Regions from separate parts of the Providencia sp. PROV004 genome, predicted to be linked through region 1. Evidence: predicted binding sites of a transcription regulator. Region 1 holds the regulator's gene; the other holds the start of a gene.
What was found. Region 1 encodes CRP, which controls carbon source genes, mostly activating them, when cyclic AMP is high. Its sites were predicted from a motif close to ATGTGANNNNNNTCACAT; they were not measured.
Positions count from the first base shown of each region.

Region 2: FVA69_RS07820 (PTS mannitol transporter subunit IICBA) is a predicted target of CRP. The motif match lies at 2,093-2,110, and genes of this name have one in related genera.

Region 1 is NZ_CP042859.1:342,938-347,442, reverse strand. It holds gene FVA69_RS01535 (phosphoribulokinase) at 1-700, shown strand, start outside; gene FVA69_RS01530 (OsmC family protein) at 791-1,192, opposite strand; gene crp (cAMP-activated global transcriptional regulator CRP) at 1,549-2,181, shown strand; gene FVA69_RS01520 (hypothetical protein) at 2,321-3,298, shown strand; gene FVA69_RS01515 (hypothetical protein) at 3,466-4,505, shown strand, end outside.
Region 2 is NZ_CP042859.1:1,796,264-1,800,768, forward strand. It holds gene FVA69_RS07810 (cyclase family protein) at 1-430, shown strand, start outside; gene FVA69_RS07815 (SLC13 family permease) at 483-1,718, opposite strand; gene FVA69_RS07820 (PTS mannitol transporter subunit IICBA) at 2,348-4,297, shown strand; gene FVA69_RS07825 (mannitol-1-phosphate 5-dehydrogenase) at 4,309-4,505, shown strand, end outside.

The sequences.
Region 1 (4,505 bases):
TAAAGCCAGAGAACAAGGCCGGCACATCAGTTACTTTGGCCCCGAAGCGAATGATTTTGCTTTGCTTGAACAAACCTTAGTTGACTATGCAAAAACGGGTTGTGGGCAATCCCGTAAATATCTACATACTTATGATGAAGCGGTACCTTATGGCTTGCAGCCCGGGACATTTACCCCTTGGGAACCGCTGCCAGATAAAACGGATATTTTGTTTTATGAGGGGCTACATGGCGGTGTTGTCACACCGGAACATAATGTCGCACAACATGTTGATTTACTTGTCGGTGTTGTCCCTATAGTCAACCTAGAATGGATCCAAAAATTAATCCGTGATACGACAGAGCGAGGGCACTCCCGTGAAGCCGTTATGGACTCTGTCGTGCGTTCTATGGGCGACTATATTAATTACATCACGCCACAATTTTCTCGCACTCACATCAATTTTCAACGCGTTCCAACGGTAGACACCTCTAACCCATTTTCGGCTAAAGCTATTCCATCACAAGATGAAAGCTTTATTGTGATCCGCTTTCGTGGGCTAGAGCAAATTGATTTCCCCTATTTGCTATCAATGATATCTGGCTCTTTCATTTCTGCAATGAATACAATTGTCGTCCCCGGAGGAAAACTAGGTTTAGCCATGGAATTAATTATGGCGCCAATAGTCGAAAAACTAATTAATCAAAAGGACAACAATTAAATTATTTTTTGATTAATAAATAAGATGCTTATCATTAATTAAGGTAAGCATCTTTTAATTCAAATATACCAATAAAAATTAAATTTATTTTTAGTTTTTTATTTCAAAGCTGTGTGTGACTTCAACGGTTTTCTCTAACATCAATGCGACTGAACAATATTTTTCAGCAGAAAGTTGAACGGCTCGTTCGACCGCTTTTTCCGTTAATTCATTCCCTGTTACAATAAAATGTAAATGGATTTTCACAAAATAACGAGGGGCTTCTTCGCGACGCTGTGAGGTTAATTTCACCTCACAATCCGTAATATCATAGCGGCCCTTTTGTAGAATCGAAACGACATCAATCGCGCTGCAACCACCCGCAGCCATTAGCACCATTTCCATTGGGCTTGGGGCGTTATCACCTGCATTGCCGTCCATCATCACTTGGTGCCCAGACGCAGACTCCCCTAGAAAAGAAAGTCCTTCAACCCACTTAACTCTTGCTTCCATTATATTTCCCCTTGAAATGAAATCGGTTTAAAGGCTACATTGTTCCATAGATACAATGAATGTTATATCAACTTTATTTGGCTGAAGCGATACAGGGAAGACTTTCTTTATTGGATATGCTACAAACAATACTTAGTTGATAGGATTAAGATCAAAACTCAACGGTTTAATTGATCATATTATAGTGTTGATATCAATTTGCGTTACCCAAAGCAATCAAAAACGCTGAAGCAATCAGCTGTTAGATTATTTAAAGGTATATAAGGCAAATTAATATGCTAAGCTAGTGACTTTAAAGCCAGCCTTTCTAGTATGTTTTTCTGAATGGCTGCAATAACATACAGAGGATAACGCTAATGGTTCTCGGCAAGCCACAAACAGACCCTACTCTTGAATGGTTTTTGTCACACTGCCATATTCATAAATATCCATCCAAGAGCACTCTTATCCATCAGGGTGAGAAAGCAGAAACCCTTTACTATATCGTTAAAGGTTCGGTGGCTGTTTTAATTAAAGATGAAGAAGGCAAAGAAATGATCCTCTCTTACCTGAATCAGGGGGATTTCATTGGTGAGCTTGGGTTATTTGAAGAAGGGCAAGAACGTACTGCGTGGGTTAGAGCCAAAATAGCCTGCGAAGTTGCTGAAATTTCTTACAAAAAATTCCGTCAATTAATTCAGGTAAACCCTGATATTTTAATGCGCCTTTCTGCGCAAATGGCTAGTCGCTTACAAACAACATCTGAGAAAGTCGGTAACCTCGCATTCTTAGACGTTACAGGCCGTATTGCTCAAACGCTATTAAACTTAGCTAAACAACCTGATGCAATGACACACCCAGACGGTATGCAAATCAAAATTACTCGTCAGGAAATAGGCCAAATCGTGGGTTGTTCCCGTGAAACAGTCGGCCGTATTCTAAAAATGTTAGAAGACCAAAACCTGATCTCTGCACATGGTAAAACCATTGTTGTTTACGGTACTCGTTAATTAACCTTTCAGCCTGGCCACCTTTGGCTGGGCTATTTATTTATCATATTAAATTCTAATAAAATCGCTTCTTTATATTCTCTTTATCACTTCCCCTTATAGAATAATAATTATTATCTTATTAATTAGGGAAATATTTATGACCATTACATTAGGCTATTTATCGGGTAATCCGACGATTTTCAAAAAAATCATTAATTCCGATGATTTCATCAAAAAAATTTTTACGATTACCTCTTCACTGAAAAAAAGTCCACTTGATACGAATAACCAGCTAAAACCAACTCGTACCTGTAGCACTGAGAGTATTGATTCCGCCTATGAGAGCGACTTAGAAGAAACCAATAATATTAAGTGTTTAAGCACTGGTGAATTTTACGAAAAAGTCAATCAATTGAAAATTAAGCTATACGGAAAATATTCATCTACTTTTCTTTCTGAGCAAAGTACAGACTCATTAATAAAAGAAAATAGAGTTATTCTTGACCAATACAAAGAACTCCCCAAAAAAAATGCTGAATATGCTGATTTTTTATATCGCGATATTAGAATCCCTGGCATTAACAATAAAAGTCTACAAGAAAAAAAAGAGATTATAAAAAAATTTGTATTACCTAAACCTCTAACTAATAAAAATGGTTCAATGCTTCCTTTAAAAAAACAAATCATTCAAGAGTCTATTCGTCATATCACACTACCTTCCGTGGGTATAAAATATAAAACAGAAAGCAAATTTAATAAGAAATTAGTTTATATACATTACAAAATTTGTGAAGAAAATCGGCCTAATCAAAGAATCACCTCTTTGCCAAAAACCACTTTTGAGTTCAAGGGAAATATACCGCAAACAAAGTCATCATTACTAAGAGCACAACGAATAAAAGAACATTATAATTTATCGAGTAAAATTACCACACAGAAAACCAGCCTTAGCAAAGATAACTTAGCAAAAAATAAAATTTTAGTTAATAGTTCTGATTTATTAAAAATAATAGAAAAAGAATACCAATTTACCCAAGAAATGAATAACCATATAAAAATAATCGCTGAAATAGACGCCCAAATGAAGACTAACTCTCAATTACTAGCACTTTACAAGTCACCAATAATAAAATAAGTAAAATCGACTTATTATTCAATCAATTAAAATATTTGCATTGGCTAGAACAAATCCAAACACAAATATCACACACATGTAAATAAATAATCATAAACATCGATTTATTATATTAACTAACCTAAAAACAACCCAAAATAGCATTAATTGATAATTAAGGATCTCTCATGCACATAGACACCATCAATAGAAATGTAAGCAATCCCATCTTTAAAAAAAACATAGCATTAGAAATAGCGGAAAATTATTTCCCAATAATTAAGAAAATACGTAATACTAGATTGAATAATTTCATTCATTTATTTAGTTTTAACAAAAAAAACAAAGTAAATATGGATTCAAAGTTTTACTTAGAGTTAAAAAAAATAGAAACCAAAAAAAATGAGAATAACTCACGATTAAAAGTCGAATTAAATCAAAATAAAATAATATCATTAGAAAATGAACTACTTAAAAAGTCGTTTGAAATATCCCCAACAGTAAAAAACACTAAAGATGAAATTAATAGAAAAATAAGTAACGCATTAAAAATAGACAAGCCCTATGTAGAAGAATTAGTCAACAATAAAATAATTAAAGAACAGAATGACCTAATAGACCATTACACATACCATATTAAAAATATAGAATTAATTGAAACTAAAGAACAATTAAAAAATGATATATACAAATTAAAATTAGAGATAAAAAACGAGTCAAAAATAAGAGGGATTTATTATCTTGAAAAAAAACATGAAATATTAGAGTCATCATATAAAGAGATAGAAAATACATTTGGGGTGGAAGACCAAAATGAAAATTTAAAATCATTAATTAATTTACAATTAATCATTAAAAATTTATTAATTAAAGAATTAGATGATATTAAAAACAAAATTCATAATATAACGTTAAATAACTATAATAAAAAATCCATTAACCCCAAAAAAAGTCAAATATCGAAAAAATTAATGGAAGAAAAAAACAGCGTAACCCCAGAAGAGTCAATAATTAAAAAAAATTTAATTATCTGTGATGAAGATGGTACCCCTATTTATCATGATGAGGACCATAACTTTGATTTTGATGACGAATTAACTTTTTTAGCGAAGCCCGAAACCAATGAAATGGAAGATTCGTCATTAGTTAAAACACTAAGACTCGAAAATAGAGAATTAAAAAACTCGCTAGAGGAGTTAAGCAATAACTATTTCACTCTGCTTGATAA
Region 2 (4,505 bases), 1.5 Mb from region 1:
TTTTGCATTTTCTCGTAATGATATTCTCAATTTTGAAGCACAAAATGGCCAAATTGAATCCGGGAGTTTTGTTGCATTACGTACCGATTGGAGTAAACGTTGGCCATCACAAGAGCTTATGGATAATAAAGATGATGAGGGCAATAACCAAATACCGGGTTGGGGAATGGACGCTCTTAAATTTTTATTTGAAGAACGTGGAATAAAAGCTATTGGACATGAAACATTTGATACTGATGCAGCAAAAGATTTTCGAAAAAATAATGCATTACTCGGTGAGTATTATGTATTAGAGCAAGATACATACCAAGTTGAATTACTCGCTAATTTAGACCAAGTGCCCACACGTGGTGCCGTGATTTTTAATATTGTCGCTAAACCAAATAATGCCAGTGGTTTTCCTGTGCGTTCTTTTGCAATACTTCCATAGGAAATATAATTATAACCAATCTGCTAATGTAATAGCAGATTGGTTAAAACGGCTATAAAGCAATTATAATCCATGCAGCGGCTAATAGCATACACAATAGCGCGACAACTCCTCCGGATTTAGAAAATTCACCGAAAGAGATTTTTACACCATATGCCGCTGATTGTTCAACGACAATAATTCCAGCAAGGCTACCGAAGACCAGTAAATTACTTGAAAAGCCTGAACCCAATACAAGAGCTGCGCCTAATGAATCGGCATTACCATCAGGTGTTAAGAATGGGACGAGTAACATAACTGAGGGATTATTTCCAACGATAGTGCTTAGAACACCGGTCACTAAAAATAGGGCTAATGGATTATTGAGATCCACACCGTAGCTTCGTAAATCCGTTAATAATTGCTGAGGAAGGCCTGTGGCGGCAAAAGCAGCGTTAACAACAAATAACCCCATGATGAGTAATAGAAGATTACCGTCGACGAGTTTAAGCATATCACTCGAGGCAATGGACCGGTTTAATAATAAAAAACCAGCAGCAGTCAATGCTATAAGTTCTTTAGGAATATCAGTCACAATAAAGGCAATGATGACTGCGAAAGTAATAACACCAGCTTTTGCTGTCTCCCATACATTTAATGTTTCTTGGGTTTTTTGTGGGGAAGCTGCTAGCGTATTTTCTTTAGCCAAATACCAACGATTACGATATAACCAAACGAGTACCAACCATGTTAATGGTAAAGAAAGTAGGGCTGGTATTGCTGATGCCTGTAATAAGCCTACAAACGAGATATCGAGCCCTTGGGCTGCGATCATATTTTGTGGGCTACCAATTAATGAGCCGGCCGCGCCATTATTCGCCGCGAAACAAAAACCAAGTAAAAATGGAATTGGGTTTAAACCGCGAGATAAACTAATTGATACTAATAATGGTGTCATGGCGACAACAACAACATCGTTAGTGAGAAATGCAGAAAGAAAGCCACCGACAAGAATTAAAACCGCGAGTAATGTAGGGGGAGAAACTTTTAGCATTGCCACTCGGTTTGCGGTCCAACTATAAAAACCAGACACAACAAAAGAAGCAGAAACGACCATAAGCCCAAATAACATACCAATCGTTCGGTAATCGATAGCATTCCACGCATGAGGCGGTGTAATACTGCCGATAGCCATCATAGCGAGGGCGCCAATAACAGCAGCTCCAGTTCTATCAACTTTGAAGCCTGGTAGCTTACCAAAGCCCATTGCAATATAAACTAAAAGAAAAACAATAACGGTTAACGTCATGATATTCACATTTTAATTAAGAAAATTAGAGGTAATTTATCGATGAACACTCAGCGAAGCAAGGCTAAATAATGTATTGATAATAACATGTTGCAGTTAGCTCTATTTAAGATTGTCGCTAAAAGATAACAATAATGTAATTAAGAATTAAGTTTACAAATAGCGATAACAAGCATTGACCATAAGAAACGATAATCTGATTTGTTGCAGCATAAAAAGAAAAACAAAGAAAATACATTTGGTAATTTTATTACAAAATTAAAAAAGTATTTGGTCAGTTGAGAATTTGATAGCAGCTCATAGGATTAAAAAAGAGAAACTGAAAATTAATTGTGACAAAAGTCACTATTTAAAGATAAATAACGTTTTTTAATTTGTGATTTAAGTCACAAAAAATGGTTTTTTAGTGCAAAAAAAGATCAATGTAATTTAGTGACACGAGCTTTTTGTGAGCTTCATCAATATAAATATAGGGTGGACAGGGGGGTAATGGTGACTTTGATCACATAAAGGCCCACGTGGTGCGAATCTGATAAAGCTCATGCTAGAGTGAAAGTGTTGAAAAAATCACGGACGTTATTTGGCGATAACGTTACTACTTTATCATTCTCGTACCACGGGGTTCTGTCATGGTAACATCAAATATCAAATTAAAGGTACAGAATTTTGGGCGTTTCCTCAGTAATATGGTTATGCCTAATATCGGTGCTTTTATCGCTTGGGGATTAATTACTGCGTTATTTATCCCAACTGGCTGGTGGCCTAATGAGACATTAGCTCAACTTGTAGGCCCTATGATCACCTATTTACTACCACTATTAATCGGTTATACCGGTGGCCGTTTAGTCGGTGGAGAGCGGGGTGGAATAGTTGGCGCAATAACAACAATGGGTGTAATTGTTGGGGCCGACATGCCAATGTTTATGGGGGCAATGATTGCTGGTCCATTAGGCGGATATGCAATAAAACGTTTTGATTTGTGGATAGAAGGCAAAATTAAAACGGGTTTTGAAATGTTAGTGAATAATTTTTCATCTGGCATTATCGGTATGTTATTAGCCATTTTGGCTTATTTAGCGATTGGGCCTCTTGTTGCAGGGCTATCCAAGATATTAGCAGCCGGTGTAAATGTGATGGTGGAGAATAATTTACTTCCACTCACGTCTATTTTTGTTGAACCTGCCAAAATCTTATTTCTTAATAATGCTATCAATCACGGTATTTTTTCACCACTAGGTATTCAGCAAGCATCAGAAACAGGTGCATCCATCTTTTTCTTAATTGAAGCCAACCCTGGACCCGGTTTAGGTGTTTTACTCGCGTATATGTTTTTTGGCAAAGGTAATGCTAAGCAGTCTGCGCCAGGAGCCGCAATTATTCACTTTTTTGGTGGCATCCATGAAATTTATTTTCCTTACGTCTTAATGAATCCTCGGTTAATTCTTGCTGTTATTCTGGGTGGAATGACAGGGGTATTTGTGATGAACCTTTTTCATGCTGGGTTAGTCTCTCCTGCATCCCCGGGCTCAATATTTGCAGTTCTACTGATGACGCCTAAATCATCACTTATCGGCGTTATTTTATCGGTCGCAAGTGCTACAGTTGTTTCTTTCATCGTTTCAGCTCTTTTATTAAAACGAACACGAATTGGTGATGATGATGAACTCGAGAGTGCGACGAAAAAAATGCGTAATATGAAAACGCAATCAAAGTCATCATCAGTAAATTCAATCAATAAAGATGCTTCTATCAATTTAGCTCAAGTGCACAACATTATTGTCGCTTGCGATGCAGGCATGGGCTCAAGTGCAATGGGAGCGGGGGTATTAGCCAAAAAAGTACGTGATGCTGGCTTGCTAGACATCACCGTCACTAATATGGCAATCAACGATTTACCAGAAAATGTTGATATTGTTATCACTCATAGGGATTTAACGCAAAGAGCGAAATCATTTGCGCCAAATGCAATCCATATTTCTTTAACAAACTTCTTAGATAGTCAAACGTATAATGATTTAGTCACGAATTTAATAGCTAAAAAAAATCCTAAGGCAGCTAATGATGGGCATTTAATTAAACAAACTATTGTTGCGGCTAATGATGAGTCATATGACATAACCGAACATGAAGAGGCTTTGTTTACTTTAAGTGCGAAGCACATTCATTTAAATCTGGCGGCAGAAAATAAAACCCAAGCTATCCGCTTTGTAGGGCAGAAGCTAGTTGAAGGCGGGTATGTTGAGCCTGAATATATAGAGGCTATGCTAGCTCGTGAAAAACTAACACCAACATATCTTGGAGAGTCTATTGCGGTACCTCACGGAACAATAGAAGCCAAAGACCGCGTATTAAAAACTGGCATTGTTATTTGCCAATATCCTAAAGGCGTACAATTTGGTGAAGAACCCGATGAAATTGCTCGCTTAGTGATTGGTATTGCAGCACAAAATAATGAGCACATTGAAGTTATTACACGAATTACTTCCGCTTTAGATGAAGATGGGGTCATTGAGCGTTTATGTGAAACCCAAGATGTTCAGGAAGTACTCGAAATTTTAGCGTCTCAAAGTGCAGCATAAGGAGAATAATAATGAAAGTCATTCATTTTGGTGCAGGAAATATAGGCCGCGGTTTTATTGGTAAATTATTAGCAGACGCAAATTCACAAGTCACTTTTACGGATGTCAATCAGCCATTAATTGACCAACTAGCACATCAACAATCTTATAATGTTCATGTTGTTGGTCAGGAAAATCGTATTGAGAAAGTCCAACACATTCACGCTGT